DNA from 4 places in the Kitasatospora nipponensis genome. Region 3 is predicted to be linked to each of the others. Evidence: riboswitches for the same ligand, from Rfam matches in the RefSeq annotation. Region 3 holds a riboswitch; each other region holds the start of a gene.
The links. Region 3 has a riboswitch for cobalamin ahead of nicT (Nickel transporter NicT). Riboswitches for the same ligand answer to the same signal wherever they lie in the genome.

Region 1: another riboswitch for cobalamin. It lies ahead of ABD323_RS26955 ((2Fe-2S) ferredoxin domain-containing protein); the one in region 3 lies ahead of nicT (Nickel transporter NicT).
Region 2: another riboswitch for cobalamin. It lies ahead of metE (5-methyltetrahydropteroyltriglutamate--homocysteine S-methyltransferase); the one in region 3 lies ahead of nicT (Nickel transporter NicT).
Region 4: another riboswitch for cobalamin. It lies ahead of cobN (cobaltochelatase subunit CobN); the one in region 3 lies ahead of nicT (Nickel transporter NicT).

What each region holds. Positions count from the first base shown of each region.
Region 1 covers NZ_BAAALF010000119.1:5,081-13,354, reverse strand. The annotation lists gene ABD323_RS26965 (cytochrome P450) at 1-181, opposite strand, end outside; gene ABD323_RS26960 (formylglycine-generating enzyme family protein) at 420-1,094, opposite strand; cobalamin riboswitch at 1,193-1,363, shown strand; gene ABD323_RS26955 ((2Fe-2S) ferredoxin domain-containing protein) at 1,395-1,829, shown strand; gene ABD323_RS26950 (N-acetylglucosamine kinase) at 1,843-2,883, opposite strand; gene ABD323_RS26945 (N-acetylmuramic acid 6-phosphate etherase) at 2,880-3,809, opposite strand; gene ABD323_RS26940 (amino acid ABC transporter ATP-binding protein) at 3,962-4,705, opposite strand; gene ABD323_RS26935 (amino acid ABC transporter permease) at 4,702-5,667, opposite strand; gene ABD323_RS26930 (ABC transporter substrate-binding protein) at 5,681-6,556, opposite strand; gene ABD323_RS26925 (SAM hydroxide adenosyltransferase) at 6,661-7,578, opposite strand; gene ABD323_RS26920 (MFS transporter) at 7,885-8,274, opposite strand, start outside.
Region 2 covers NZ_BAAALF010000024.1:10,862-19,135, reverse strand. The annotation lists gene ABD323_RS09905 (extracellular solute-binding protein) at 1-14, opposite strand, end outside; gene ABD323_RS09900 (DeoR/GlpR family DNA-binding transcription regulator) at 304-1,062, shown strand; gene ABD323_RS09895 (type 1 glutamine amidotransferase domain-containing protein) at 1,120-1,818, opposite strand; cobalamin riboswitch at 2,487-2,709, shown strand; gene metE (5-methyltetrahydropteroyltriglutamate--homocysteine S-methyltransferase) at 2,848-5,190, shown strand; gene ABD323_RS09885 (glycosyl hydrolase family 95 catalytic domain-containing protein) at 5,257-8,067, opposite strand.
Region 3 covers NZ_BAAALF010000340.1:378-4,296, forward strand. The annotation lists gene ABD323_RS39685 (cation diffusion facilitator family transporter) at 1-1,177, opposite strand, end outside; gene ABD323_RS39690 (ArsR/SmtB family transcription factor) at 1,260-1,604, shown strand; gene ABD323_RS39695 (class I SAM-dependent methyltransferase) at 1,691-2,362, shown strand; cobalamin riboswitch at 2,454-2,666, shown strand; gene nicT (Nickel transporter NicT) at 2,699-3,829, shown strand.
Region 4 covers NZ_BAAALF010000203.1:3,063-11,336, forward strand. The annotation lists gene ABD323_RS34375 (hypothetical protein) at 98-1,027, opposite strand; gene ABD323_RS34380 (SigE family RNA polymerase sigma factor) at 1,081-1,599, opposite strand; gene ABD323_RS34385 (MFS transporter) at 1,730-2,998, opposite strand; gene ABD323_RS34390 (hypothetical protein) at 3,154-4,365, opposite strand; gene ABD323_RS34395 (Crp/Fnr family transcriptional regulator) at 4,362-5,120, opposite strand; gene ABD323_RS34400 (hypothetical protein) at 5,239-5,574, opposite strand; gene ABD323_RS34405 (GNAT family N-acetyltransferase) at 5,573-6,043, shown strand; cobalamin riboswitch at 6,310-6,433, shown strand; gene cobN (cobaltochelatase subunit CobN) at 6,539-8,274, shown strand, end outside.

The DNA.
Region 1 (8,274 bases), on a different contig from region 3:
AGTCGGCGAACGTGGTCAGGAATCGGGTCTCCAGGCCTTCGTGATGAAAAGTCGGCGCCAGCTCCCGGAGTTCCGCCAGGGGAGCATAGGGATTCTCCCGGTGCTGCGGGTCGAATACCGACAGCAGGGTCGCCTCGGCCTGCGCCAGGCCGTGCGCCGCTCCATCCACCAGGCTGTTCAAGGGGCTTGCTCGCCTTCGACCGCGGCCGGGCACGCCGACATTCCCCGGCGAGCGCGCACGCCGAAGAATTCGGACGATGACAGGAAGTTCGTCCACATCGGGAATCAGCGTACCCCCGTTGCACACGGCCCTTGCACCAGCGCATAGTTGACCGAATATCCGGATATTCGTCAGTCTGATGACCTGAACCTGCCCTGTGCGGCCCGCCCCGCGCGGGGCGGGCCGCACAGGGCGCGGATCACCGCAGGACGGTACGCGCGACGCGGAATCCCACGTCGTCGACCTGGAACGTCGGGTGGCTGCGGCGCCGCGCGGAGGTCCGGCAACTCCACTGCTCATCGAACCAACCACCGCCGCGGAGCACCCGGTAGGCGCCGTAGACCTCGGCGTCGTAGACGTCCCAGCACCAGTCCCAGACGTTGCCGAGCATGTCGTGGAGCCCCCACGCGTTGGGCCGTCTGCCACCCACCTCGTGGATGCGCTCGTGCGAGTTCCCGCGGTACCAGGCGATCTCGTCGAGCTCCCCGTAGCGCGGCCCGGTCGTCCCGGCCCGGCAGGCGTGCTCCCACTCGGCTTCGGTCGGCAGCCGGTACCCGTCGGCGGACTCGTCCCACTCGATGACGTCGGCCTCGGCACCGAAGTGGTAGGCGGGCGTGAGGCCGGCCCGCTGGGACAGGGCGTTGCAGAACCGCGTCGCGTCCCACCAGGAGACGGACTCGACGGGCAACCGGTCCCCGGACGTGGCACTCGGCCGACGGCCCGTGATCCGTGCGTACAACGCCTGGGTGACCGGGGATGCCGCGAGCTGGTAGGGCGCCAGGTCGACCGACCAACTGCGCCGGGTCCGCCGGTCCGACAACGTCACCCGCCCCGGCGGGATGGCGACCAGCTCGTTCCCCGTCATCAGGTCCATGATCCGGGGATCCTAGCGAGACATTCGCGTCGACGTGGGCTGCGTCACTGTGGGTTGACGGGCCGTCGCCGGGTGCGGCAGGGTCGCGCACGAGATGCACGAGCATCCGAGACCACGGTGTGCAGGAACCCGGTGCGAGTCCGGGGCGGTCCCGCCACTGTGACCGGTGTCCGCCCCTTCCGGCGAACTCCGCCCGGCGGACGGGCGGTTCGGAGGTCCGGGGTACGGCGCCGGGAGTCAGAACACTGACCCGTGGTTTCTCCGACGGTTGGGGCGCGGACCCCACGAGGGAGTTCTGCGATGCCACCGGTCGACCCTGCCCGCCCGCCGGGTGTGGACGTCATCGTCTGCCGTGGCTGCTGCTGCGGCAGCGCCACCAAGCGCCCCGGCACCGATCACGCGGGCCAGTTGGCCGCCCTGGGTGCGGCCGTCGAGTCCCTGCCGGACGCGAAGCTGCTGGTCACCGAGTGCCTGGGGCCGTGCGAGGTCGCCAACGTCGTCGTCGTGCGCTCCCGCGGGCGGCTCCCGGGCGAACCGCGGACCGGGCCGCTCTGGTTCGGGAACCTGACCGACCCGGCCGACACCGCCGAGCTCTGCGACTGGGTCCGCCGGCTCGGCCGACGGCCGTCGGGGGCGGGGGCGGCGGCGGGGGCGGCGCTGCCGGCGGCGCTGGAGTCGCTGCGGATCCCCGCGCACGGGCCCGGCAGGCGCACGCGCGCGGCTCCGGCGCAGTGAGCGCCACCTCCGGTCAGCCCGGGCGGGCCGCGAGTCGGGCGGCGGCGGCCACCGGGTCGTCGGGCGAACCGACCGGCCCGGGCGGGGCGGCGGCGCGCAGGCGGGCGGGCAGCCGGGCGCGGATCGGGGGGGGGGGGGCGGCGGCCACGGGGTCGCGGGCGGACCCGACCGGCCCGGGGGGCCCGTCGGCGCGCAGCCGGGCGAGCAGCCGGTCGCGGATCGGGCCGGGCGTGGTGGCGACGCTGCCGGCCAGCACGATGGGCTCGCAGGGGTGGTGGATGGCGCGGATCAGCTCGACCAGTCGGGCCGAGGCGGCGTCGGCCAACCCCTCGGCGGCCGGGTCGCCGGCCAGGGCCAGCTCGCTGACCAGCGGGGCGAGGGTGGCGAGCCGGTGCGGCGGACCGTCGTAGGCCCAGCGCACCAGGGCGGTGGGATCGGTGACGCCGCACGCGGCCAGCACCGCACGGCCCAGCGGGTCGGTGGGCCGCGCGTGCGCCTGGCCACCCCCTCCACCGACCCCGCCGACCCCGCCCCCCCCGCCGCCAAGCGCCCGCCCGAGTCCGCCGGCGGTCGCGGTCACCACCGGGTCGGCCGCCCCGGGAGCGGAGCCGGGGTCGAGGGTGGCGGCGTCACCGTCGGCGCCGGGGTGGGAGATCCGGCAGCAGATGGTGCCGGTGCCCGCGATCAGCACCGTCCCGGCCGCCGCGCCGCTGCCCGCCACGAACGCCACCACGGCGTCGGAGACCAGCCGCACCGGCCCCGGCAGGCCGAAGGCCGTCCGGCAGGCGGCCGCGAAGACGTCGCGGTCGGGCAGCGCCCGCAGTCCGGACAGGCCGAGCACGCAGCCGCCGACCTGCTGCGGATCCCGCCCGCGCAGCACCTCGGCCACCGCGCCGCCGAGCACCTCCAGCGCCGCGCCGGCGCCGCGGGCGGCGGGGTTGCCGCCGGGGGCGGCCGCCCGGGCGAGCTCACGGCCGTGCCGGTCGTGCAGCACCGCGCGGGTCCGGGTGCCTCCCACGTCGAGGCCGAGGTAGAGCGGACCGTCGCCGGTCACCGGCCGGTCTCCTCGCGCAGCGCGCGCACCGCGGCCCAGGCGTGGCCGTGGTGGGCGGCCAGCGCCTCGCGGGCGGCGAGGGGGCTCGCGCCGGCGACCAGGCAGACCAGGGCCGTGGGGATCTCGCCGGCGCACTGCGCCAGCGCACGGGCGGCGGTCTCCTCGGGGACCTGGCAGGCGGTCACCAGGGTGCGCACGGCCCGCTCGCGCAGCTTGGCGTTGTTCGCCGAGGCGGCGATCATCAGGTTCGACCAGGTGCGGCCGCTGCGGACCATCAGCGCGGTCGAGAAGGCGTTGAGCGCCAGCTTCTGGGCGGTGCCGGCCTTCATCCGGGTCGAGCCGGTCACCACCTCGGGGCCGGTGTCGAGCGCCAGGTGCAGGTCGGCCAGCGGCGCGAGCGGCGCGGCCGGGTCGCCGGAGAGCAGCGCGGTGTGCGCGCCGACCGCACGGGCGGCGCGCAGCGCGCTCGCCACGTACGGGGTGCGTCCGCTCGCGGTGACCCCGATCACCAGGTCCCCGGTGCCGGGCGTGTCGGCCGCGTCCTCGTCCGGCGCGTGGTCCTCGGCGTCCTCCCTGGCCCTCCCGCGGGCGCCGGGGCCGCCCGCCAGGTGGGCCAGCACGCGATCGGGCCCGACCCCGTAGGTCGGCCCCAGCTCGACGGCGTCGCCCAGCGCGATCCGCCCGCTGGTGCCGGCGCCGTAGTAGTGCACCCGGCCGCCGGCCCGCAGCACGCCGAGCGCGGTGTCGACCAGCTCGGCCAGCCGCGGCAGCACGGCGCGCACCGCGCCCGGCACCGTGGCGTCCTGATCGTTGATCAGTTCGAGCAGCTCGGTGGTGGTCAGCTCGTCCAGCCGGGTGCTGGCCGGATTGCGGCGCTCGGTGGGCGGCAGCCCGTCCGCGCGCAGGGTCTCGGGCTCCGTCGACATGGCTGCTCCCAGTGCGTGGGCGGGCGAGGGTGGGTGGGTGGCGTGGGCGGGCGTGGGCGAGTGGTCGGGCCGGGCGGGTGCCCGGCGGGTGCACAGCTGTGAAGATAGCCGCGTCACCCGCCGCCGCGCCGCAGGGCGTGCCCGACCCGGGGTCACCGGCGGTCGAGCACCCGGGAGAGGAAGCGCCGGGTCGACTCGTGGCGCGGGTCGGTGAGCACCTGCTCCGCGCTGCCCTGCTCGCGGATCACGCCGTCCTCCAGGAAGCAGACCTGGTCGGCGGCCTGCCGGGCGAAGCCCATCTCGTGGGTGGCCATCAGGATGGTCAGGCCGCGCTGCTTCAGGTCCGTGACCACGTCCAGCACCTCGCCCACCAGTTCGGGGTCGAGCGCGGAGGTGATCTCGTCGAAGAGCAGCACCTGCGGTTCGGTGGCCAGGGCGCGGGCGATCGCGGCCCGCTGCTGCTGGCCGCCGGAGAGCCGGTCGGGGTAGTCGTGCGCCTTGTCGGCGAGCCCCAGCCGCTCCAGCAGGTCCCGGGCCGCCTCCTCGGCCGCCCGGCGGGGCACCCGGTGCACCTGGCGCGGGGCGAGCGTGATGTTGTCCAGCACGCTCAGGTGCGGGAAGAGGTTGTAGGCCTGGAAGACGATGCCGATCCGCCGGCGGGCGAGGTTCGGATCCAGTCGGGGATCGGTCAGCTCGGTCTCCCCCAGGTGGACGGTGCCGTCGTCGACCACGTCCAGCAGGTCCACGCAGCGCAGCAGGGTCGACTTGCCGGAGCCCGAACCGCCGATCAGGCAGACCACCTGGTGCTCGGCGACGTCCAGGTCGATCGAGCGCAGCACCAGGCGCGCCCCGTACCGCTTGCGCAGGCCGCGGATCCGCAGCAGTGGCTCGGTCATGCCGCCGCCTCCGCCCAGGTCCGCTGCGCCGCGCGGCGTTGCAACCGGTCCGCGTACCTGGTCAGCGGGATGGTCACCGCCACGAACAGGGCGGCCGCGCCGAGGTAGGGGGTGTAGTTGAAGTCGTAGTCCGCCTTGATCTGCGCGACCCGCAGCGCCTCCAGCGGTCCGAGGACGGCGACCAGCGCGGTGTCCTTCTGCAGCGCGATGAAGTCGTTGAGCAGCGGCGGCAGCACGTTGCGCACCGCCTGCGGGAGGATCACCCGCCGCAGGGTCTGCGACTCGCTGAGCCCCAGCGCCCGGGCGGCGTTGCGCTGCGCCGGGTGCACCGAGTTCAACCCGGCCCGCAGTACCTCGCCGACGTAGGCGGCGTACGAGAGCACCAGCGCGATGACCCCCAGCACCCAGGGCTCGGAGGGCGTGCCCTGAAGTTGCAACGCCGGCAGTCCGAAGCCGACCACGAAGACCAGCAGCAGGGTCGGCACCCCGCGGAACACGTCCACGTAGAGCGTCGCCGCCAGCCGCAGCGGTTGCAGGCCCGGTGCCCGGGTCACCCGCACCAGCGCGATCAGCAGTCCCAGGGCCAGGATCAGCACCTCGGCGATCAGGAACATCTGGACGTTGAGCCAGAAGCCCTGGAGGATCGCGGGCAGCGTGCGGCGGAACTCCGCACCGTCCAGGAACCGGCTGTGCAGCCGCTCCCAGCCCGGCGAGGCGACCACGGCCGCCCCCACCGCCAGCAGGAAGGCCAGCGTGCACAGGGTGGCGATCCAGCCGTTGCGCCGCTTGCGGGCGCGGCGGAAGCGCTCGCGTTCCCGCTGCCGCTCGCTGGGCCGGTACTCCTCCTCGCGCGGATCGGCGGGCGGGGCCGCCTGCGGGCCGGCGGGCGAGGCCGCGTGCGGGCCGGCGGGCGAGGCTGCGTGCGGGCCGGCGGGCGGGCCGGCCTTCGTCTCGTTCTCCATGGCGCGGCCTCCGTTACGGCTTGAGCTCGGGGGCGTTGGCCGAGGCCGACAGCCACTGCGAGGTGATCCGGTCCAGCGTGCCGTCGGCCCTCAGCGCGGCGAGCGCCTGGTCGACGCACGGGGTCAGCCCGCTGTCCTTGTGCAGCAGCAGGCCGAACTCCTCGGGCGTGCCGCCCCGGTAGCCGAACTGGCCGAGGATCTTACCGCCCGTCAGCTCCGCGCCGGCCAGGTAGAACACCGTCGGCAGGTCGGTGACGACCGCGTCGATCTGGCCGTTCTGCAGGGCGTTGACCTCGTCGTTGGTGGTGTTGAAGACGCTCGGCTGCTGCCCGGGACCGATCTCGTCGAGCACCGCCTGGTAGCTGGTGGTGGCCACCTGCACGCCGATCCGGGCGTCCTTGAGGGCGGCCAGCGAGGTGGCGCCCGCGTACTTGGACGTGCCCAGGACCAGGACGGCCTGGCTGGCCGTGTAGTAACTGCTGGAGAAGTCGACGGCCTTGGCGCGTTCCGGCGTGCTGGAGATCTGGTTGATGTCGAAGTCGAAGTTCTTGGCTCCCGGGGCGTAGGAGTTGTCGAACGGTTCGACCACCCACTTGACCTGGTTCTGGCTGAAGCCGAGCTTGCCCGCGACCGCGTAGGCGACCGCGCTCTCGAAGCCCTTGCCGTCGGCGGGGTCGTTGCCGTCGAACCACGGCGCGTAGGCCGGGGAGTCGGTGGCGATCGTCAACTGCCCCTGCTTGTACAGGCTCGGGCTGCTCGCGCAGGCGGCGGAGCCGGTCGCGGCCGACGTGGCCGACGCGGTGGACCCGGGCTGGGGGGCGCAGGCGGCGGCCGTCAGCACGACGGCGGCGCCCAGTGCGAGGGAGAGGGCGGTACGGGTACGGGACATGGGGATTTCCTTCGAGTCGGTGGGCGGGGATCGGCGTCCGTCGGGAGCCGGCCTGCGGGGTGGGCCTGCGGGTCGGGCAGCCGGGCCGGGTCAGCTGGGCCGGGTCAGCTGGTGGGGAGGAGGACCCGATCGCCCTCCCGCAGGCCGAAGTGGTCGGCCGCGGAGCCGCCGCGGACCACGAGTTCGGCGAAGCCGATGCCCGAACTCCCGGTGGTGATACCCGGTTCGCCGTAGGGCACGTCGGGCAACCGGTCGTAGCAGCGCACCTGGACGCTGCCGCCGTCGTGCCCGCTGCGCACCGGGATGCCGGCGGCTGCCCGGTACCCGGGGAGGGCGGTGGCGGGCCGGTCCAGCTTGCAGTTGCCGAAGTTGTCCACCACGGCGACCCGCACGGCGCCGTCCTGCGCGACGTGCCCCGGCGCCCCCGCCGGGCGGGCGGACGGCTGACCGGAGAGCGGACCGTGCGGCCGCACGGACGGCTGGGCGGTGGGGTCCACGGTCCACGGCCGGGCCGGGACCGGTCGGCCGTCCACCAGCCAGCGGGCGAGCAACGGCACGTACCAGAGGCTGCGGAACTGGGTCCGGGCGATCTCCTCCACCTCGTCGGGCGAGAGCTCGGCCCACTGCGCGGCAGCCGCCTCCAGCACCTCGCGCACGTCGGTGACCCGGACCTCGGTCACCCCCAGGTAGGTCGCCAGCGGCGCGAGCACCCGGGGGTTCAGCGTGCTGATCACCAGGTGCGGCCCGTAGGGGAAGTAGCAGAACGGCGCCCCGTTGGGCCAGTGGCCGTCCCGTGGCGCGATGTTGACGAGCACCACGGCCGGGTGGGTCGGTCCGCCGACCAGTTCGGTGGACCGCAGCAGGTCGAGCAGGGTGAGCGCGGCGGCGCCCTCCGGGTCGGGCCCGGTCAGCGGCAGGACGCTCGGCGTGGCGCCGAACAGGGCGGCGATCCGGGTGGCCTGCCGGGCCAGCGCGTTGGGGTCGGCACAGTCGGTGAGCGAGATGACCGGGGGGTGAGCCATGGCGGTGCTCTCCTTCGCAGGGAGGCGGCTGGGGAGGTGGTCGGGAAGCAGGCGGGGAGGTGCTCGAAGTGGCCGGGGACGACAAAAAACGGGCCCTCCGTTTCCGGAGGGCCCGTCGCGTCCTGCGCGCACACCGCTTCGCTAGCGAAGCGCCTCCGAGTTCGGGGGCATCATTCGCATCATGGCGAGGGTGGCGGTGTTGAGCATGGTGGGGACTGTAGCACCGGGTCGGGCGGCGCGAGACGCCATGACCACGATGCGGACGGCACGCGCGTCGACGACCACCCGGACGGCGCGACCCGACCTCTACGCGGTGGTGGACGCGGACGCGGACGCGGAGGCCGCGGCGGACGTGGACGTGGCCGTGGACGCCACGGCGCGTTCGGTGCCACCCGGGGTGCCGGCGACGACCCGGCCCGGGCCGGTGGTGGCGCCCCGACCGGTGGCGCCACGGGCCGGGACCAGCAGGGCGGCCAGCGAGGCGGCCAGGCAGAGCAGGGCGAGCAGGGCGAAGCCCTCGGTGTAGCCGCTCTCCGCCGGCAGGCCGGAGGGCTGGAGCCGGCCGGTGACCAGGCTGCTCATCACGGCGGCGCCGAGCGAGCCGCCGATGGTGCGGATGTTGGCGTTCATCCCGCTGGCGGCGCCGGTCTGCGCGGCCGGGACGCTGTGCACGATGAGGTTGGCCATCGAGGCGAA
Region 2 (8,274 bases), on a different contig from region 3:
ACACGCTTGTTCACTGCAGATACCGCCTTCGCACCATCGGACCCGCGCCTGAACCGGGTCCGCTCCGGGATGCTCAGGTCCGGCGGCCCCGCCACTCTGCGTCGACTTGGCGCTCGTGTGCGTGGAAGTGCTCAGACCTGGCCTGTTTCGAGCAGTTCCGAAAGGAAAGCTGCTGCGCCGCGAAGTATTCACGAGCCGGACTCCCAGGTCCAGACGCTGTTACTGGACTGTTGTGATCCGACGGCCTGGTCTTCCTGGTCGGTGGGTGTGTCCCCGAGCGGCGGCGGGGGCTACACTCCCGCCATGCTCAAAGCTGATCGAACCGTGCGCATTCTTGACCACGTCGCCACCGAGGGAAGTGCCGATGTGCACGCGCTGGCCGACCTGCTGGGCGTGTCAGGGGCGACGATCCGCCGCGATCTGCAGGCCCTGCACGAGCAGGGGCTGCTGCAGCGCACCCGCGGCGGCGCGGTGACCGGCGCCGTCAACCTGGAACTGCCGCTGCGCCACCGGGCCGGACGGCAGCAGGCGGAGAAGCGGCGGATCGCCCTCGCCGCCGCCCGGCTCGTCCCGGACGGCGCGGTGGTGGGCATGACGGGAGGCACCACCGTCACCGAGATCGCCCGGGTCCTGGCCGAACGCAGCGGCATCACCGTGGTCACCAACGCGGTCAACATCGCCGCCGACCTCATCGTGCGGCCCGACATCCGTCTGGTGGTCGTCGGCGGCAACGCCCGCACGGCCAGCTACGAACTGGTGGGGCCGGCCGCCGAGCGGATGCTCGCCCAGTACCACCTGGACATCGCCTTCATCGGCGTGGACGGCCTGACCGCCACCGAGGGCTGCACCACCCACGACGAGATGGAGGCCCACACCGACCGGGCCTTCCTGCGCAGCAGCGCCCGCTCGGTCGTCGTGGCGGACAACACCAAGATCGGCCGGGTGACCTTTGCCGAGATCTGCCCGCTCGCCGACGTCGACGACCTGGTCACCGACGACGCCCTCGACGCGGCGCAGGAGAGCGCCATCACCGCGCGCGGGCCGCGGGTGCTGCGCGCCTGAACCGCGCCTGTACCGCGCCGGGAACGCGGCGGGAACGCGCCGGGAGTGTGCGACCCGTCAGGCCAGCATCTTCAGCAGCTCGGCCGCGAGCGGGGCGGCGGAGGCGGGGTTCTGGCCGGTGACCAGGTTGCCGTCGACGACGACGTGCGGAGCCCAGGGCTCGCCCTCCTGGAAGTCGGCGCCGAGTTCGACCAGGCGGTCCTGCAGCAGCCAGCGGGCCTTGTCGGCCAGGCCCGCCTGGATCTCCTCGGTGTTGCTGAAGCCGGTCAGCCTGCGGCCGGCGAACGGCGAGCCGCCGTCGGCGTCGCGGGCGGCCAGCAGTGCGGCGGGGCCGTGGCAGACCACGCCCAGCGGCAGGCCGGAGGTAAGCGCCTCGGTCAGCAGCCGCCCGGAGTTCGCGTCGAGGGCCAGGTCCTCCATCGGACCGTGGCCGCCGGGGTAGAAGACGGCGTCGTAGTCGTCCAGGCCGACGTCCTCCAGCCTGACGGGCCGCTGGAGTTCGGCGATCGAGGCGAGGCCGTCCGCGACCTTCCTGGCGCCCTCCTCCCCGCCGTTGAACTGCGGGGCGAGACTGGCCCGGTCGACGGTGGGGACCACGCCGCCGGGAGTCGCGACGACGATCCGGTGGCCCGCCGCCGTGAACGCCTCGTACGGGGCGAGGGCCTCCTCCGCCCAGAAGCCGGTCGGGTGCTTGGTGCCGTCGGCCAGCGTCCAGTGGTCGGCGCCGGTCATCACGAAAAGGATCTTCTTGGCCATGGTGGTGGTCCGCTCCGGGGGTGGTGGTTGGTTCCACGCTCCGACGCCCTGGATCCAGGACGCCGGCGTGCTCATGGCCTCGACGGTAGACCCGGTCAAGTTCCGGCCACCGGGGGAAACGCCGACGGCCGGCGAAGCCGGGAGCCGACGGAATGTCATCGTGCGGGGCCGCGTGGGCATCCCGCCGGGCGGGCCGGGTATCCCGCTCCGTTGACGCTTCGCGACCGACTCTGGTCAGATGAGCCGATTTCAAACCTTCAGCAGCCAGGGGAAGCCGGTTAAAATCCGGCGCTGACCCGCAACCGTAGGTCCACCGCGAGGTGGACGAGTCGGATTACCTGCGCTGAAGCCGCGTCACCACGAGCGCCGTCGAGGTCTACGGCGCGGTTCGCTCGGCAAGGAGGCCCTGCTCGCCGAGATCACCGGCTACGACCCGCACGCCTTCGGCGGTCACGACCTGGTCGCCGCCCTGGACCAGGCCGTCTGCACCCGGGCCAGTACCGCCCCGGACCCCAGCTGCGCGGCGGCCGGCAACTACACCTATGCGGCAGCGCGCGTGCGGACGGCCGGCGCCCGGGGGCCGGTGTCGCGGGTGGACCGCGGCTCGCATGCTGATCGATTCTCATCCGTCATGCGGACGATTTCCGGCGGCGCGGCCCCGATGGGCCTAGGCTGTGACTCGCAGTCGGTTCGCCCTGTCCGCCAGGCAGGTGCGTCGTAAGAGGGAACCCGGTGGGAATCCGGGACTGCCCCGCAGCGGTGAGTGGGAACGACCGCCGTCACATGCACTGGGCCCCAGCAGGGGCCCGGGAAGCGACGGCCAGTAGGGGTCCGCCTTCACAGGTGGACGCGCCCGCGAGTCCGAAGACCTGCCACTGCCCGCGTGCACCTCGCACGCGGTGATCTCGGTGACCTCGAGGGCGGGTCGGCGGAGCGGGCGGGCCCATCCTGGCGCCGTGCCCGCGCTGTCGTACGTTCACGGCTTCGTGCTCTCCCGGGATCGCAACGCGACTCGCGAAGGAGAGTTCCGTGTCAACGAGTTCCACCACCAGTGCGACCGACGGCCCCGCGACGACCACCGCCGCGCAGACGACCGTGTACGGCTACCCGCGGCAGGGCCCCCACCGTGAACTGAAGAGGGCGATCGAGGGCTACTGGGCCGGCAGGGTGAGCGCCGCCGACCTGCGGACCACCGCCGAGGGCCTTCGCCGCGCCACCTGGCGCCAACTCGCCGACGCCGGTGTCACCGAGCTCCCCACCGGCGACTTCTCGCTCTACGACCACATGCTGGACGCCACGGTCGCCGTCGGGGCGATCCCGCCGCGCCACCGCGCCGCCGTCCAGGCCGACCCGCTGGCCGGCTACTTCGCGATGGCCCGCGGCACCCAGGACCTGGCGCCGCTGGAGATGACCAAGTGGTTCGACACCAACTACCACTACCTCGTCCCCGAGTTGGGACCCGAGACGGTCTTCGCCGCGAACTCCGCCAAGGCGGTCGGCGAGCTCCGCGAGGCCCTCGCGCTGGGCCACCGGGCCCGTCCGGTGCTGGTCGGCCCGCTGACCTACCTGCTGCTCGCCAAGCCAGCCCCGGACGTCGCCGCCGACTTCCAGCCGATCACCCTGCTGGACCGGCTGCTGCCCGTCTACGCCGAACTCCTCGCCGACCTGCGCGCCGCCGGCGCCGAGTGGGTCCAACTCGACGAGCCCGCCCTGGTCCAGGACCGCACGCCCGCCGAACTGAACGCCGCCGCCCGCCTCTACCGCGAACTGGGCGCCCTCACCGACCGCCCGAAACTGCTGGTCGCCACCTACTTCGACCGGGCCGGTGAGGCACTCAAGGTGCTGGCCAAGGCCCCGATCGACGGTGTCGGCCTGGACTTCACCGGCCCCGGCGCCGCCAACCTCTTCGACCTCGCGGCCGTCGGCGGCCTGCCCGGCAAGCGGCTGATCGCCGGCGTGGTCGAGGGCCGCAACGTCTGGATCAACGACCTGGAGAAGTCCCTCACCACCCTGGCCACCCTGCTGGGCCTGGCCGGCCGCGTCGACGTCGCCCCCTCCTGCTCCCTGCTGCACGTCCCGCTCGACGCCGGCGCCGAGCGCGACCTCGACCCGCAGGTCGCCCGCTGGCTCGCCTTCGCCCGCCAGAAGACCACCGAGATCACCGCCCTCGCCCGCGGCCTGCGCGAGGGCACCCACGCCATCACCGCCGAACTCGCCGCCAACCGCGCCGACCTGGCCTCCCGCGCCGCCTCCGCCCTGACCCACGACCCCGCCGTCCGCGCCCGCACCGCCGCCACCACCGCCGACGACGCCCGCCGCGCCCAGCCCTACCCCGACCGCGCCCGGGCCCAACGCGCCCGCCTCGCCCTGCCGTTGCTGCCGACCACCACCATCGGCTCCTTCCCGCAGACCACCGACCTGCGCACCGCCCGCGCCGACCTGCGCGCCGGCCGGATCGACGAGGACACCTACCAGGAGACGATGCGCGCCGAGGTCGCCGAGGTCATCGCCTACCAGGAGAAGGCCGGCATCGACGTCCTGGTGCACGGCGAGCCCGAACGCAACGACATGGTCCAGTACTTCGCCGAACAGCTCACCGGCTACCTGGCCACCCAGCAGGGCTGGGTGCAGTCCTACGGCACCCGCTACGTGCGCCCGCCGGTCCTCGCCGGCGACATCTCCCGCCCGCACCCGATGGCCGTCCGCTGGTTCCGCTACGCCCAGGACCTCACCGACCGCCCGGTCAAGGGCATGCTCACCGGCCCGGTCACCATGCTCGCCTGGTCCTTCGTCCGCGACGACCAGCCGCTCGCCGACACCGCCCGCCAGGTCGCCCTCGCCCTGCGCGACGAGGTCCAGGACCTGGAAGCGGCCGGCGCCGCCGTCATCCAGGTCGACGAACCCGCCCTGCGCGAAACCCTGCCGCTGCGCGCCGCCGACCGCCCCGGCTACCTGGACTGGGCCACCGAGGCCTTCCGCCTCAGCACCTCGGGCGTGCGCGCGGACACCCAGATCCACACCCACATGTGCTACGCCGAGTTCGGCGCGATCATGACCGCCATCGACGAACTCGACGCCGACGTCATCTCCCTGGAGGCCGCCCGCTCGCACATGCAGGTCGCCCACGAGCTCGCCGAGGCCGGCTACCCCCGCGAGGTGGGACCCGGCGTCTACGACATCCACTCCCCGCGCGTGCCGAGCACCGAGGAGGCCGCCGACCTCCTGCGCGCCGGCCTGGCCGCGATCCCCGCCGAACGCCTCTGGGTCAACCCCGACTGCGGCCTCAAGACCCGCGGCTGGCCCGAGACCCGCGCCTCACTCGACCACCTGGTCGCCGCCGCCCACACGGTCCGCGCGGAACTCACCGACTGACACCGGCAGTCCCGGGGCGGGCGGTCCACCGTGACCGCCCGCCCCGGCACCGCCCCGTGGCCGCTGTCAGGCCGGCAGGACCTGCCAGTGCTGGCTGATGCCGCCCGTGTCGCTCTGCTGCTGGATGCCCGCGCCGTCGGCGGTGGAGTCGCCCGCCACGCCGAGCACCTTGCCGCTCCGGACGCTGAGCAGCTTGACGTAGCCGCCACCCGCGTCGGCCAGCCTCCACTGCTGGTTGGTGCTGTGGAGCGGGGTCCACTGGATGATCGAGGCACCGTCGGCGGTGGTGCCGCCGTTGACGTCCATGGCCAACGCCGAGTGGACATTGGTGAGTTCGAAGCCACCCGCGCCGATCGGGGTGAGCCGCCAGCGCTGGCTGTCGGAGGGGCGGTTCGTGTCCTGCGCCAGGGCCGTTCCGGCGGAGACGGAGTTGCCCGGCACGTCGATCACCTTGCCGCTGCGGCGGTTGACCAACTGGAACACGTCGACCGGGGTCAGGGTCACCGAGCCGCCGGCCGGCACGGTGACGGCCTGGCTCCAGGCGCCGGCCCGCACGGTGGTGGCCGCGCCGTGGACGCTGTGCAGCGTCACGGTCGTGACCTTGCCGGCGCTCCACGCGAGGTCGACGGTGCAGCCGCCGCGCACGCCGACGCCCGTGATGCGGCCGGCGGCGGCCCAGGCGGAGGGCAGGGCCGGCAACAGTTCCACCAGCCCTGGTCGGGAGTGGACCAGCATCTCGATCATGGCGGTGGGGGTGCCGAAGTTGGCGTCGATCTGGAAGACGCTGCCGCCGTACTGGTCGAACATGTTGATGCTGCTGCCGTTGTTGCCGCTCACCGCGGGCTTGAGCACGGTGAGCACCAACTGGTACGCCTTGTCGGCGTTCTTCAGCCGTGCCCAGCACAGTGCCCGCCAGGCACAGGCCCAGCCGTAGCTCTGCATGCCCCGCGCGGTGAGCAGGTTGGTGGCTCCGGTGACGAGTGCGGCGGGGCTGGTGGAGGGGTCGATCCGGTCACCGGGGAAGAGCCCGATCAGCGGGGAGAGGTGGCGGTGGGTGGTGTCGCCGAGGTTGGCGTCGGTCATCCACTCCTCCAGCCAGCCGGTGGTCGCACTGACCCTCGGCAGGTAGAGGCGGGACTGGAGGTCGGTGACGGTGGCGGCGTAGGCGGCGTCCTGGCCGAGCGCCGCGGCGGCGGCGCGGTAGTTCTGGAAGAGCTGCCAGACCAACTCCTGCGCGTAGGTGATGCCCAGGGCGTCGGTCGGCCCCTGCTCGGGCGACCAGTCGTGGTCGTCCACCAGCACCTGGGAGCTCACTGCGGTGACCGGGTCGGTCACCGTCGTGGTGACGAGCCGGGCCTCCCAGAACTGGCAGGCCCCCTTCAGCAGCGGGTAGATCCGCGCCAGGTACGCCTGGTCGAGGGTGAACTCGTAGTGCTGGTAGAGGGAGTTGCTGATCCAGGCGTTGCCCGCCGGGTGCCACCACCAGCCGGAGCCGCCCCAGATGTTGGTGGAGATGGCCACCGTCCACCCGGCGATCCTCCCCGAGGTGTTGCGGAAGCCGTTGCGGGGGTCGTTGAACAGCGCCCGGGTGGTCGCCTGCCAGCCCGGGTACTGCGCGAGGCAGTAGTCGGCGAAGGCGTCGAAACTGCCGGGAAGGCCGGCCCGGTCGGGCAGCCAGTAGTTCATCTGGACGTTGATGTCGGTGTGGTAGTCGCTCATCCAGTCCGGGCTGTTGGTGTCGATCCACAGGCCCTGGAGGTTGGTGGGCAGGCTGCTCCGGGAGCCGGTGATCGTCAGGTAGCGGCCGAACTGGAGGTAGGAGGCTTCCAGTTCGGGGTCGGGCGCGGAGCCGGCGGCGGCGCGGGCGGCGAGCCGCGAGGGGGTGTCCATCGCTCGCTGGGCGGCGGTGGAGGCGCCCAGGTCGACCGTCATCGTCTGCTGGAGTGACTGGTAGTCCGCGACATGGGTGGCGAGCAGGGAGGCTCCGGCGACGGCCGCGCTAGCCGCGGCCTTGCCGCGCGCGACGGCGAGCGGGTCGAGCGAGGCGTCCTGGTACCCGGTGGCGGAGTCGGTGGTGTAGTTGGTGCCGCCGCTGACCAGCAGCACGACCTCCTGGCAGCCGGCGAAGGTGACGGTCGCGCCGGACACGCCGACCGTGCCGGTGGCCGAGGCGGCCTTGGCGGTGGTGGCGTACTTCAGGCCGTTGGACAGGGCGGTGCCGAAGGAGACCGTGCCCGTCGACACGTCGGCGGTGACGCTCTCCCCGCGGGTGCCGGCGAGGGTGAGATTGCCGGTGAAGGTGCCCCCGCCGCTCTGGCTGAGGCGGATCACGAGCAGGTCGTCGGGGTGGCTGGCGAAGACCTCGCGGCGGTAGGTGACCGCGCCCAGCTGGTACGTGGTCGTCACCAGGCCGTTGCTCAGGTCGAGCCGGCGCTGGTAGCCGGTGATCGCGCCGGCGGTGTGGGCGGGGAGGTTCAGGTAGGCCTTGGCCAGCATCCCGAACGTGCCGAAGTTGCCGCTGTCGTAAGGGAACTGGCCGTCCGAGCCGAGTGAGGCGTTCGGCCCGCCGGTCCACAGGGTGGCATCGGAGAGGACGAAGGCGTCGTGCGAGGGATCGCCGGTGGTCATGGCCCCGAGGCGGCCGTTGCCCACCGGCAGGCCCTCCTTCATGACGGCCGCCTCGGTGGTGGGGGAGCCGTACCAGAGGGCGACGGCCTGGGCGTCCGGCACCAGGGTGGGCGTCGGCGGCCGGACGACGTCCGCGTGCGCCGTGAAGGTCGGCAGGGAGCCGAGCGCGAGTGTGGTGCCGAGACCGATGGCCGCGCGCAGGACTCCGCGACGGGACGGCCGCTCGTTCGGCGTCTGGGAAGGGGGCATGGTGAAGTCCGTTCAGAAGGGGTGGGGGAGAGGCTGCTTCTGTGCGGGGCGGTGCTGTGTGGTGCCTGCCGTGCTGAGGTGCGTCTCGTCGCGGCTGTCCCGACGGTGCGTCACGGTCGGCTGGGCGATCTCGCGAGTCCCGGCGGCCTGGCCGATCGTCCTAGGGCCGACCGTCGGGTCACTTTCATCGGATGAATCAGGGCCCGG
Region 3 (3,919 bases):
CCGTCGCGCCGCGCAGCGCGACCGCCGGGCGGTGGTGGGGCCGCGGGTGGTCGGGCCGCGGGTGGTCGGGCCGCGGGTGGTGGTGGGCGAGCGCGGCGTGCGGGTCGCCCCCGCCACGGGTGGGGGCCGGGTCGGCGTGCACCAGGGCGCCGGCCAGCCGGGGCAGCGCGTGCAGCAGGGCGTGCTCGGCCTCCACCGCGAGCCGGTGCGCGGCCCGCACGCTGAGCGTGCCGTCCACCTCGATCGCCACCTCCGCGCGCAGCCGGTGCCCCAGCCAGCGCAGCCGCAGCTCGGGGACGCCGCGCACGCCGTCCACCGCGTGCAGGGCCGCCTCGGCGGTGTCCACCAGCGCGGGGTCCACGGCGTCCATCAGCCGCCGCCAGACCTCGCGGGCGGCGTCCCGCAGGACCAGCGCCAGGGCGACGGTGATCAGCAGGCCGACCAGCGGGTCGGCCAGGTGCAGGCCGAGCGCGGCGGCGCCCGCGCCGAGCAGCACAGCCAGCGAGGTGAAGCCGTCGGCGAGGGCGGGCAGGCCGTCGGCGACCAGCGCGGCCGAGCCGATCCGGCGCCCGGTGCGGATCCGGTAGCGGGCCACCCACTCGTTGCCGACGAAGCCGGCCAGCGCGGCGGCGGCCACCGCCGGCAGGTGGGTGACCGGCTGCGGGTGGGCGAGCCGGTCCACCGCGATCCACCCGGCGACGACGGCGGAGACGGCGATGGTGAGCACCACGGCAACGCCCGCGAGGTCCTCCGCGCGGCCGAAGCCGTAGGTGAAGCGGCGGGTGGCGGCGCGGCGGCCGAGCAGGAAGGCGACGGCGAGCGGCACGGCCGTCAGCGCGTCGGCGGCGTTGTGGACGGTGTCGCCGAGCAGCGCGACCGAGCCGGACAGGGCGGCCACCAGGGCCTGCACGGCGGCGGTCAGGGCCAGCACGGCGAGCGAGACCCAGAGCGTGCGCAGGCCGTCGGCGGAGGCTTCCAGCGCGGCGTCGACCTGGTCGGCGCTCTGGTGGCTGTGCGGCCGCAGGGCGTGTGCGAGGCGGTGGCGCAGGGCGGACCAGCGGTGGGGGCGGGGGTGGGGGTGCCCGTGGTCGTGGCTGTGGTCGTGGTCGTGCGCGTGGTCCTGCGGGTGAGCGTGCGGGTGCGGGTGCTGCTGGTGGTCGTGCTGGTCGGTGCTCAACGCGACTCCTCTCGCCGGGGCCGGCCCGAGCCGGTGGACATCACCGGCCCGCGCCCCTCATTATGTGCGTATGAGTGCACGCATGCACCTCTCAGCTGCACATGCTGCGCAGGAGCCTGACGACCGCGAGCGGCTGGCCGTCGCCGCCGAGGTCCTCGGCCTGCTCGCCGACCGCACCCGGCTCGCCCTGCTGCGCCGGCTGGCGGACGGCGAGGCGGACGTGACCACGCTGACCGAGGCCTGCCAGGCGGCCCGGCCCTCGGTCAGCCAGCACCTCGCCAAGCTGCGGCTGGCCGGCCTGGTGAGCACCCGCAAGGAGGGCCGGCGGGTGGTCTACGCGCTGCGCCACGGCCACCTGCGGCGCCTGGTGGCGGAGGCGCTGAACGTCGCCGACCACCAGATCGGCCACCTGCCACCGCACGACTGACGCCGCCCGCCGGCCGCCGCCGCACGACTGGGGGCCGCCGCGCCACGGCCGGTCCCGGTGTCAGTGCCGGCTGCCAGGATCGGGAGATGACGCAGACCCCCGGAACCGAGCCGCTGGCCACCGCCGTCGCCACCTACTGGAACGCCGCCGCCCCCGCCTTCGACGACGAGCCCGACCACGGCCTGCGCGCCGCCGCCACCCGGGCCGCCTGGGCCGCGCGGCTGGCCGGCTGGCTGCCCGCCGGGCCCGCCGACGTGCTGGACGCGGGCTGCGGCACCGGCTCCCTCGCCCTGCTGGCCGCCGCCGACGGTCACCGGGTCACCGGGGTGGACTGCGCCGCCGCGATGATCGACCGGGCCCGCGCCAAGTTCACCGCGGCCGGCCTGCCCGGCACCTTCCTGGTGGGCGACGCCGCCGCGCCGCCCACCGCGCACCGGGCCTTCGACGTGGTGCTGGTGCGCCACCTGCTCTGGACGCTGCCCGACCCGCACGCCGCGCTGCGCGCCTGGGCCGAGCGACTGCGCCCGGGCGGCCGCCTGGTGCTGGTCGAGGGGCGTTGGCGGCAGAGCGCCGACCCCGCGCCGTACGTGCCCGGTGCCGGCGCGTTGCCGTTCGCCGGCGGGGTCGGCGCGCGGACGCTGGCGCAGGCCGTGGAGCCGCTGGCCGCCACCGTGCGGATCGAGCGGCTCGACCAGGAGCCCGCCCTCTGGGGGCACCCGGTGCAGGACGAGCGCTACGCCCTGATCGCCCATCTGTGATCGCTCGGCAACCGCTGCGGCGGGCCGTGGTGGTGCGGCCCGCCGGCTCGCCGGCCGCGGCGCGAGCTTGCTGATCAGGACCGTCGCCGCCTACGGTGTTGTCCGCCGTGGTGTTCGGGAATTCGGTGACGGACCTTCAGGGGTCCCAGACCGGAGCGGCCCTCGCCACTGTGATCAGGGAGTTCCCCCGCCGTACCCGCCGCACTCCGGCGGCGGTCACTGGGCGCGCAAGCGGCCGGGAAGGCCGGGCGGAGGGAGCGTCGGACCTGTCAGCCAGGAGACCGGCCACGGCACCGCGTTACCCATCCACGAGGTGCTGGAGAGGCTGCCCCCGACATGACTCTGCCCGAAACCGCCGCCGCCGCGGCGTCGACGACCGACGCCGCATCGACCCAGGTGCCGGCGGTCTTCCGCTGGCAGCGCAAGGACTGGATACGGACCGGCGGCCTGCTCGCGGTGATCGCCGCCATGCACGTGGTCGCCTTCGGGATCCTGCTGGCGGTGGTGGCGCCGCACCACTACACGATCGGCACCCAGGTCTTCGGCGTCGGCCTCGGGGTCACCGCCTACACGCTGGGCATGCGGCACGCCTTCGACGCCGACCACATCGCGGCCATCGACAACACCACCCGCAAGCTGATGGCCGACGGCAAGCGGCCGGTCTCGGTGGGCTTCTGGTTCGCGCTCGGCCACTCCACCATCGTGGTCGTGCTGGCCGGCCTGGTCGCCGCGGGCGCCCACGTGGTGGGCACGCTCACCGACGACGACTCGGGGGCGCACAAGCTGCTGGGCGTGGTCAGCACCAGCGTCTCCGGCGGGTTCCTCTACCTGATCGCCGCGCTCAACCTGGTCTCGCTGGCCGGGATCTACCGGGTCTTCACGGCGATGAAGGGCGGTCAGTTCGACGAGCACGAGCTGGAGAAGCACCTGGACGGCCGGGGCCTGATGAACCGCGTGCTGGGCCGGCTGACCAAGTCCATCACCCGGCCCGGCCAGATGTACCCGATCGGCCTGCTCTTCGGGATCGGCTTCGACACCGCCACCGAGGTCACCCTGATGGTCATGGCCGGCTCCGGCGCCTCCGCCGGCCTGCCGTGGTACGCGATCCTCTGCCTGCCGCTGCTCTTCGCCTCCGGGATGAGCCTCTTCGACACCCTCGACGGCACCTTCATGAACTTCGCGTACCAGTGGGCCTTCGCCAACCCGGTGCGCAAGGTCTTCTACAACCTCACCATCACCGGCCTCTCCATCGCGGTGGCGTTCCTGATCGGCACGGTCGAGCTGGTCTCGGTGCTGCACGAGCAGCTCGACCTGACCGACCCGGTGACCGGCTGGATCTCCTCCATCAGCCTGAACAGCGCGGGCTACCTGATCACGGCGCTCTTCGTCGCGGTCTGGGCCTGCGCGCTGGGCTACTGGCGCTTCGCCAGGGTGGAGGCCAGGTGGAGCCGCCGAACCGGGCGGTGAGCCCGGCCGGCGGCCTACGGGCAACGCGGGTCAGTGCCAGGTCCAGCTCTGGTTGTCCCAGCCGTTGCAGTCCCAGAGCTGGACCTTGGC
Region 4 (8,274 bases), on a different contig from region 3:
CCTGACCGGGACCGGTACCGGTACCGGAGAGGACGCCGCCGTCGAGGACGGGTCGTGACCCTCCTCGATGGCGGCACCCGGCGCTGCTCGCGGGCGATCAGCCCTCGGAGAAGGGAGCGTTCGGGATGGTGGCGGTCAGGCGGCTGCCCTCGTCCACCAGCGCCTGGGGGACCTTCGGCTGCCAGCCCGGGTCCTCGGCGAGGGCCCGCCACTGGTCGAGGGTGAACGGCGGTGTCTGCCGCGTGGCGGCTTCCTTGTGGCCGGAGGCGTTGATGGTCCCGGCGTACTCGGAGAGCACAAGCAGGTACCCGTCGGGGTGCCAGACGAGGACCTGGTAGCCGTACAGGCCGGGCACGGTGGCGTCGGTCGCCTCGACCCACTCCCAGCTGCCGTCGGCGAGCCGGTGGGCGTCGCAGCTGGGGGCCCCCGGCGGGGGGTCGCTGGGACGCTGGGACGTGAGCTCGCACCCGACCGGCGCGCCCGCGAATCCGGGGAGGCTCCCGGGGGTCGGGAAGGGCTGGGTGATCCTGCTCAGGGTCAGCTGCACGGCCGCGATGCCGTGGCCGTCGTCGTAGCGCAGGAACGCACCGACGTCCTGCGCGGGGTCACCGCCCGCGTACGGGTTCTGGTACTTGAGGAACGTTCCGGCGGACGGCAGACGGTCGGCCAACAGCTTGACCATCGCCCCCGAGGTGAGCTGCACGTCGGGCGGCCCGTCGGAGGCGCGGGCGGACGCGCTGGCGGACGCGGGCGGCGTGGTGGGTGAGGCGGCGGCGGTCGGGCCGGCGGTCGCGGATGGGACCGGCTGGTCGGTCACGAGCGTGGGCCGGCCGTGCGGACGGACGACGAGCGCACCGGCCCAGGCCACGGCGACGACGGTGAGCACGGCGCCGCCGGCCCGCAACCGCCGCAGGCGCAGCCGGCGGCGGCCGAGCCGGCCGCTCTCGGCGGCGATCGCGGCCACCGGAGCTGTCAGATCCGCGACGCCGGCACGGAACACGTGTGCCAGCTCCTGGTCCAGATCCATCGGGGCATGCCTTTCGTGGGCGGTGGAGCAGCGGAGCAGGGGGAACGACCCGGTCAGTCCTGCAGCAGCAGGGCCCGTTCCGGGCCGAGGATCTGACGGAGCGTGGTGAGCGAACGGAAGCTGAGGCTCTTGACGGCGCTGACGGTGGTGTCCATGGCGTCCGCGACCTCCTCGAGGCTGTAGTCCTCCAGGTAGCGCAGCACCACCGCCGCCCGGTTGCGCGGCGGCAGCCGGCTCAGCGCCTCCAGCAGGGTCACCCGCAGGGCCGCGTTGCCGTCCTCGCCCGGCCCCTGCGGGGCGCGGTCGGGAAGATCGCCGACGGCCACCTCCCCCGACCGGCGCAGCCGCCGGTGCGAGATGTAGCAGTTCAGCAGGACCTTGCGGGCGTACGCGTCCAGGCTGACCGTCTCCTCGCGCCTGGTCAGCCGCCCCCAGACCGGGTAGAGCCGGGACAGGGCGGTCTGCACCAGGTCCTGCGCCTGGTGGTAGTCCCCGCACATCAGGTACGCCGTCTGGAAGAGGCGCTGCGCGCGACTGGAGGCGAACTCGTCGAAGGCGAGCCCTTCCGGCATGACGTTTTCCCCCGGACATCAGATGATCAGACGCCCTGTTACACGCTTCGAGCCACCTCGACGTTGCGGACCGGTTCCTGTGATCGCCACCGCATCGGGTGGCCGACCCGCCCCCTCGGCCACAGCCGGCTCACCGCGTGCGCTCGGCCCAGCGGACGACCGCCGGCAGCACCAGGCCGACCGCGACGAAGACGCCGCCCATCGCCACCCAGCCCGGCGCGCCCCAGGTGAGGCAGAGGAAGCCCAGCACGGAGGGCGCCGCGACGTCCGCCAGGCCGCCGGTGATCCGCGAGACGCCCGCGTACTGCCCCTGCGCATGGGCCGGTGCGAGGCTGTAGCGCAGCTCGAACGCGCCCGCCGCCTGGAGGATCTCGCCGATCGTGTGGATGCCGGCCCCCAAGGCGATCAGCAGGACCGCGAGCGGTCCGGGCAGGGCGCCGGTCAGGCCGATCAGGGTCATGCCCGCCAGGAACGCCCAGCCCGAGCGGCGCCAGGCCCGCACGGCGGCGGCGTTCGTCTCGATCCCCCGGCCCACCCTGACCTGGAGGCCCACCACCAGGACCGTGCTGACCAGCGCGCTGGCGCCGGCGAACCAGCGGGGCGCGTGGGTGTGTTCGACGATCCACAGCGGCAGGGCGAAGACCAGGACGTCGCCCTGCAGGGCCATCACGGCGCCGAGCACGGAGAAGAGCAGGTAGGGCCGGTCCTTGAGGGCGCTGCGCCGCCCGGTCGCCGGCGGCGGGACCGGCGGCAGGGACGGCAGCCGGCTCGCGACGGCGGCGCTGAGCAGGAAGCTGACGGCGTTGCCCAGCACCAGCCACCGATAGGCGGTGTGCGTGTCGAGCTGGACCACCAGAGCGGCCAGCAGGGCCCCGATGCTGGAGGCCACGTTGACCATCGCGCGCAGGTAGGACCGGAACCTGGCGGGCCGCTCGCCGGACACCCCGCGCGTCAGCGGCGCGCGGGCCGCCGAACTGGCCGAGCCGGCCAGCTCGGTGAGCGAGACCACCACGACGAAGAGCCAGAAGGTGTGGACCAGCACGAGCGAGGCCATCGCGGCGGCCTGCACGACCAGGGTCACCAGGTAGACCTCGCGCGGCCCGCGGTGGTCGGCCAGCCGCCCCACCGGGACCCCGGAGAGCAGGCCGACCAGCGCGCCGATGCCCATCCCGAGGCCGACCTGCGCGACCGAGAGCCCGATCGAGCGGATGAAGAAGAGCGCGGCGGTCAGCATGAACATACTGCTGCCGATCATGTTGACGAAGCTCACGAGCGCGAGCACCCGCCGCGGCCCCGGCTCGGGTATCAACCCCCGGGAGACCCACCAGGAGGACTTGCGCGACTGGTCGTCAGGTGATAGGTTTGAAGTGGGAGTTGTCTCAACATGCAAGATGGCCATTCGGGTAGGCTACTGCCCTGACGCATGGCGTGTCCGGCTGTTTGATCATGCGCGGACCCGGGCGTCCGTGGCTCCCCTCCGGTGAAGTCCCCCGGGATCCAGGAGAAGTGACCGCCCCTCACCACGTCTCGGCCCGCCCGCCGTCCCCCGGTCCGTCAGGACCCACCGTGCGGCGGGTGCGGGTGGTGGCCCTGGCCGTCGTGCGGCGGGTCCTCGTGCAGGGGCGCGTCGTGCGGCGGGATGTCGTGCAACAGCCCGTCGTAGGAGGGGTCGTGGCCCCAGGGGTGCAGGAGGTGGTCGAACAGGTCGTACTGGCCCGCACCGTGCAGCACGCCGTCCGGCGTCATGCCGTCGGCGTGCCAGGCGACGTGCTGCGTCCCGTCATCGCCGTGGTGGTGGACGTCGTGGTGGGCGTCCCGGTGCTGAGCCTCGTGGTGCGGCACACCGGGCTGTGGGACGTCGTGGTGCGGGGCGACGTGGTGGTGGACGTCGTGGTGCGGAACGTCGTGGTGCGGGGCGGGCGGGCCGAACAGGTGCCCCGATGCCCACCCCTCCAACGCCCGCGTCGCGCCGCCCGCGCCCTCCCCCGCTCCCCCGCCCGCTCCCGTGCCGTCGGCGCCGTCCTCCGTGCCGTCGCCCGCGTCGCCTCCGCCGCCGCCCGGGGCGATCAGGCACAGGCCCGCGCCGATGGTGCCGAGTACCTCCGTCAGCACCGCGCGGGCGCTGCGGCGGCGCTGCGCCGCGCTGGCGGCGGCCGGCGGCAGGGCGTCCAGCGTCCCGCGCCCGGCGGTGCCCACCCAGGCCACCGCCTCGAAGCGCTTGGCCGGGATGGAGACGGTGACCTGGGTGAACGCGGTCCCGGGCAGGCCGCCGGCGCCGGTGGCGAAGGCGTCCGCGTACAGGTCGGCGGCGACCACCAGGGCCATGTCACTGGCAGCGGCCGCGGCGAGCGCGGCACGGATCTCCGCGCAGTCCAGCAGCCGGGAGGCGAGTTCGACCGACCACGCCACGTAGCCCAGCGGCGCCCGCTGCACCGCTCCCTGGGCCAGCGCGGCGCGGATCCGGATCCGGCCGTCTGTGCCGGGGCTGCGGTTCATCGTGTGCAGGGCGTCCCGCAGGCCCAGCACCAGGCCGGGCAGCACCCTGGCCTCGTCCGCACCGGGCGGCAGCAGGAGCAACTGCCCGTCCCCCCGGTCCTGTTGCTCGCACTGCGGACGGCGTATCCCGGCCCGCTCGCACGCGTGGTCCAGCGCGCGGTCGAGCTTGGCCTGGACCCGCTGTTGGACGGAGTACGGGCGGCCGCCGTACGCCTCGATGTCGACCACCAGGCAGAGCCGGCGCAGCCGTGGTTCCTGACCGGTGGTCATCTCACCGCCTCCCGGCCGGTGCGTGCGGAGAGCCCGGCGGCCCGGCAGAGCACGTGCTCGTCGCTGACCACCAGTTCGCGGTAGCGGGTGCGGATCGCCCCCTGCGAGCGCAGGGTCCGCAGCGAGCGCTCGACGCTGGCCTGCGAGAGCCCGGCGAGCGCGGCCAGGTCCGCGTGGCTGAGCGGGACGTCGATCCGCAGGCCGTCGGCGGTGGGACGGCCGTAGGAGCAGATCAGGGTGTGCAGGGTGCGGGCGAGCCGCACCAGCACGGTGCCGCAACCGGCGTCCACCCGGTGCCGGGTGGCCGAGCGGAGCTTGTGGCTGACCGAACGCTGGACGGCCGCCGCGGCCTCGGGGTACTCGGCGAGGAAGGCCCGGAAGGCCGTCCCGCCGATCTCCCGGGTGGTGCTGGTGCGCACCGCGAGCACCGTCGCCGAGCGCGGCCCGCCGTCCAGCACCGCGAGCTCGCCCAGGAGTTCACCGGGGACCCGGACCGCGAGCAGGGCCTCGCCGCCGTCCTCGGTGCTGCCCACCACCTTGACGCAGCCGGTCAGCAGCAGGGCGACCCGGTCGTCCCGGTCCCCCTCGATCATCAACGCCTCTCCGGGCGAGTAGACCCGCCGGGTGCCGAGCCGGCCGAGCTTCTCCCGGGCGGGCGCCGGGAGTTCGGCGAGCGGTCCGTGTGCGGGAACGGGAGCCGGCAGTCGGGCCGGCCCCTCCCCGTTCGCTTCGAGCAGTGTCCGCGCCGTCGTCATGCGCCGTGCCCCCAACGGTCGGCAACCCGCCCCCACGGACGGGCATACACGCGGAACATAGCGCAGCGGAACGGGTTGCGCAGGGGACCGCGCCGATGCTTCTGCCGAGTGTCCGGTATCAGTGAACGGTGCACTCCTCCAGCGGACTTGGCGGTGTCCGAGGGCCTCGCCCCGGTGCGCGGCCACCCGCTTCGAGTGAACCGCTCGCACCCTCCGCCCGCCGCAGCGCCCGCACCGCGGGCAGCAACGCGGCGGGCAGCACCCCGAGGGCGGCGACGGCGGCCGGCACCAGCAGCGCCCCTCCGGTGCCCGGCACGGCCGCCCACAGCTGCGTCGGGCCGGCGGCCACCGCGATCCCCAGGGTCGAACCGACGTTCAGCGCCGACCGTGTCCGCCACCGCTCCGCAGACACTGTCGACAATCCCCTGGCCAGGCTGGTTAGGGTGGTTCGCATGACGTCCCCGCTCCGCCTGGAGAAGATCACCCCGGACAACGTGCTGGCCGCCTGCGCCCTGGAGGTCCGCCCCGAGCAGCGGGAGTTCGCCTCCCCGGTCGCCCAGTCGCTGGCCGAGGCCTACGTGCACCAGGAGATCGCCTGGCCACGGCTGATCGTGGACGGCGAGCGGGTGGTCGGCTTCCTGATGGCCTTCTTCGGCGTGCGCTTCGACCCCGCCGACCCGCGGGACCGGCCCCGCGACGGCCTCTGGCGGCTGAACATCGCCGCCGGGGAACAGGGCCGCGGGTACGGGCGGTTCGCGGTGCGGGCGGTGGCCGAGGAGGTCCGCCGGCGCGGCGGGACGCGGGTGACCACCACCTGGGGGCTCGGCGAGCACGGTCCGCAGGGCTTCTACCTGGGTCTGGGGTTCCGTCCCACCGGGGAGCTCAGCGGCGACCAGGTGGTCGGCGAGCTGGACCTGCCGTAGTGCGGCAGCGCGGGCGGCGGCGGCCCCGGCGTCCGCACCCCGTCGCGCGCCTCTGTCGTGGGGGCACAGGGGCGGGCGACGTGGAGCGCGGGGCGTGGGCCGGACCCCCGTGTCAGTACCGGCCCAAGCACCCGTCGCGGCCATCGTGGCCCACCCCCGTATCGCCGCCGTATCGCCGGCCGGCGGGCCCGCCACCGCGGGACCCGCTCGCCCCCGGTCGGCCCGCGGCGGCCGCCCGTTAGGATGGCGCCGGACGGGCCGGTCGGCCTGTCCACGCCAGAGACGGCGTCAGGGGAGGAAACCGGTGCGAAGCCGGTGCGGTCCCGCCACTGTGACCACGGTTCAGTCGCCGTGGGAGCCAGGAACTCCTGCCGTCCTCGACCCTCCCCCCAGCCTTCGGCCGGGGTTCCCCCACGGGGCGCGGACCCCGAGGAAGGCACGCCGTATGCGCACCGTCATGCCCGTCACCGCCGACCGCCGCGGGAGGGCCGCCGCGTGATCCTGCTCCTGTCGACCTCCGACACCGACCTGCTCTCCGCCCGCGCCGCCACCGGCCCGGTCGGCTACCGCCTGGGCAACCCGGCCCGCCTGACGCCCGAGCAGCTGCCCGAGCTGGTGGAGGGCACCGACCTGGTGGTGGTGCGCCTGCTGGGCGGGCGCCGCGCCTGGCAGGAGGGGCTGGACGCACTGCTCGCCGGCCCGCGCCCGGTGATCGTCCTCAGCGGCGAGCAGGCACCGGACGCCCAGCTGATGGAGCTGTCCACCGTCCCGGCGGGCCTCGCCGCCGAGGCGCACGCCTACCTCGCGCACGGCGGCGCGGCCAACCTGGCCGAGCTCGCCTCCTTCCTCAGCGACACCGTGCTGCTCACCGGCCACGGCTTCGCGGCGCCGGCCTCCGCCCCCGACTGGGGACCGTTGGAGCGCGCCGCCCGCCGCACCGAGGGCCCCTCGGTCGCCGTCCTCTACTACCGCGCGCACCACATGAGCGGGAACACCGCCTTCGTGGACACCCTGTGCGCCGCGATCGAGGACGCCGGCGGGCAGGCGCTGCCGTTCTACTGCTCCTCGCTGCGCGGCGCGCCGGACGAGCTGCTGGCCGAGCTGGGCCGCGCCGACGCCATCGTGACGACCGTGCTGGCCGCCGGCGGCACCCGCCCGGCGGACGCCTCGGCCGGCGGCGACGAGGAGGCCTGGGACGCCGGCGCGCTCGCCGCGCTGGACCGGCCGATCCTCCAGGCGCTCTGCCTGACCTGGTCGCGGGAGACCTGGGAGGGCAGCGACGACGGGATCTCCCCACTGGACACCGCCACCCAGGTCGCGGTGCCGGAGTTCGACGGCCGGCTGATCACCGTCCCGTTCTCCTTCAAGGAGCTGGACGAGGACGGCCTGACCGTCTACGTGGCCGACCCCGAGCGCTCGGCCCGGGTGGCCGGGATCGCGGTGCGGCACGCCCGGCTGCGGCACATCCCGGCCGCCGAGCGGCGCCTGGCGCTGGTGCTCTCCGCGTACCCGACCAAGCACGCCCGGGTGGGCAACGCGGTCGGCCTGGACACCCCGGCCAGCGCGGCCCGGCTGCTGCGCCGACTGGCCGCCGAGGGCTGGGACATCGGCCCGCTGGAGGGCCCGGACGCGCTGCCCGGCCTGCAGCCGACCGCGGACGAGCACGAGGGCGACGCGCTGATCCGCGCGCTGATCGACGCCGGCGGCTACGACCAGGACTGGCTCACCGAGGACCAGTTGGCCCGCAACCCGGTCCGGATCCCGGCGGCCGACTACCGCCGCTGGTACGCCACCCTGCCGGCCGGCCTGCGGGCCCGGGTCGAGGAGCACTGGGGCCCGGCGCCCGGCGAGCTCTACCTGGACCGCACCCACAACCCCGAGGGCGACATCGTGCTCGCGGGTCTGCGGGCCGGCAACCTGCTGGTGCTGGTGCAGCCCCCGCGCGGCTTCGGCGCCAACCCGGTGGCGATCTACCACGACCCGGACCTGCCGCCCAGCCACCACTACCTGGCCGCCTACCGCTGGATCGCGGCCGACCGGAGCGACGGCGGCTTCGGCGCCGACGCGCTGGTGCACCTGGGCAAGCACGGCAACCTGGAGTGGCTGCCCGGCAAGACCTCCGCGCTCTCCGCCGAGTGCGGCCCGGACGCGGCGCTCGGCGACCTGCCGCTGATCTACCCCTTCCTGGTCAACGACCCGGGCGAGGGCACCCAGGCCAAGCGCCGCGCGCA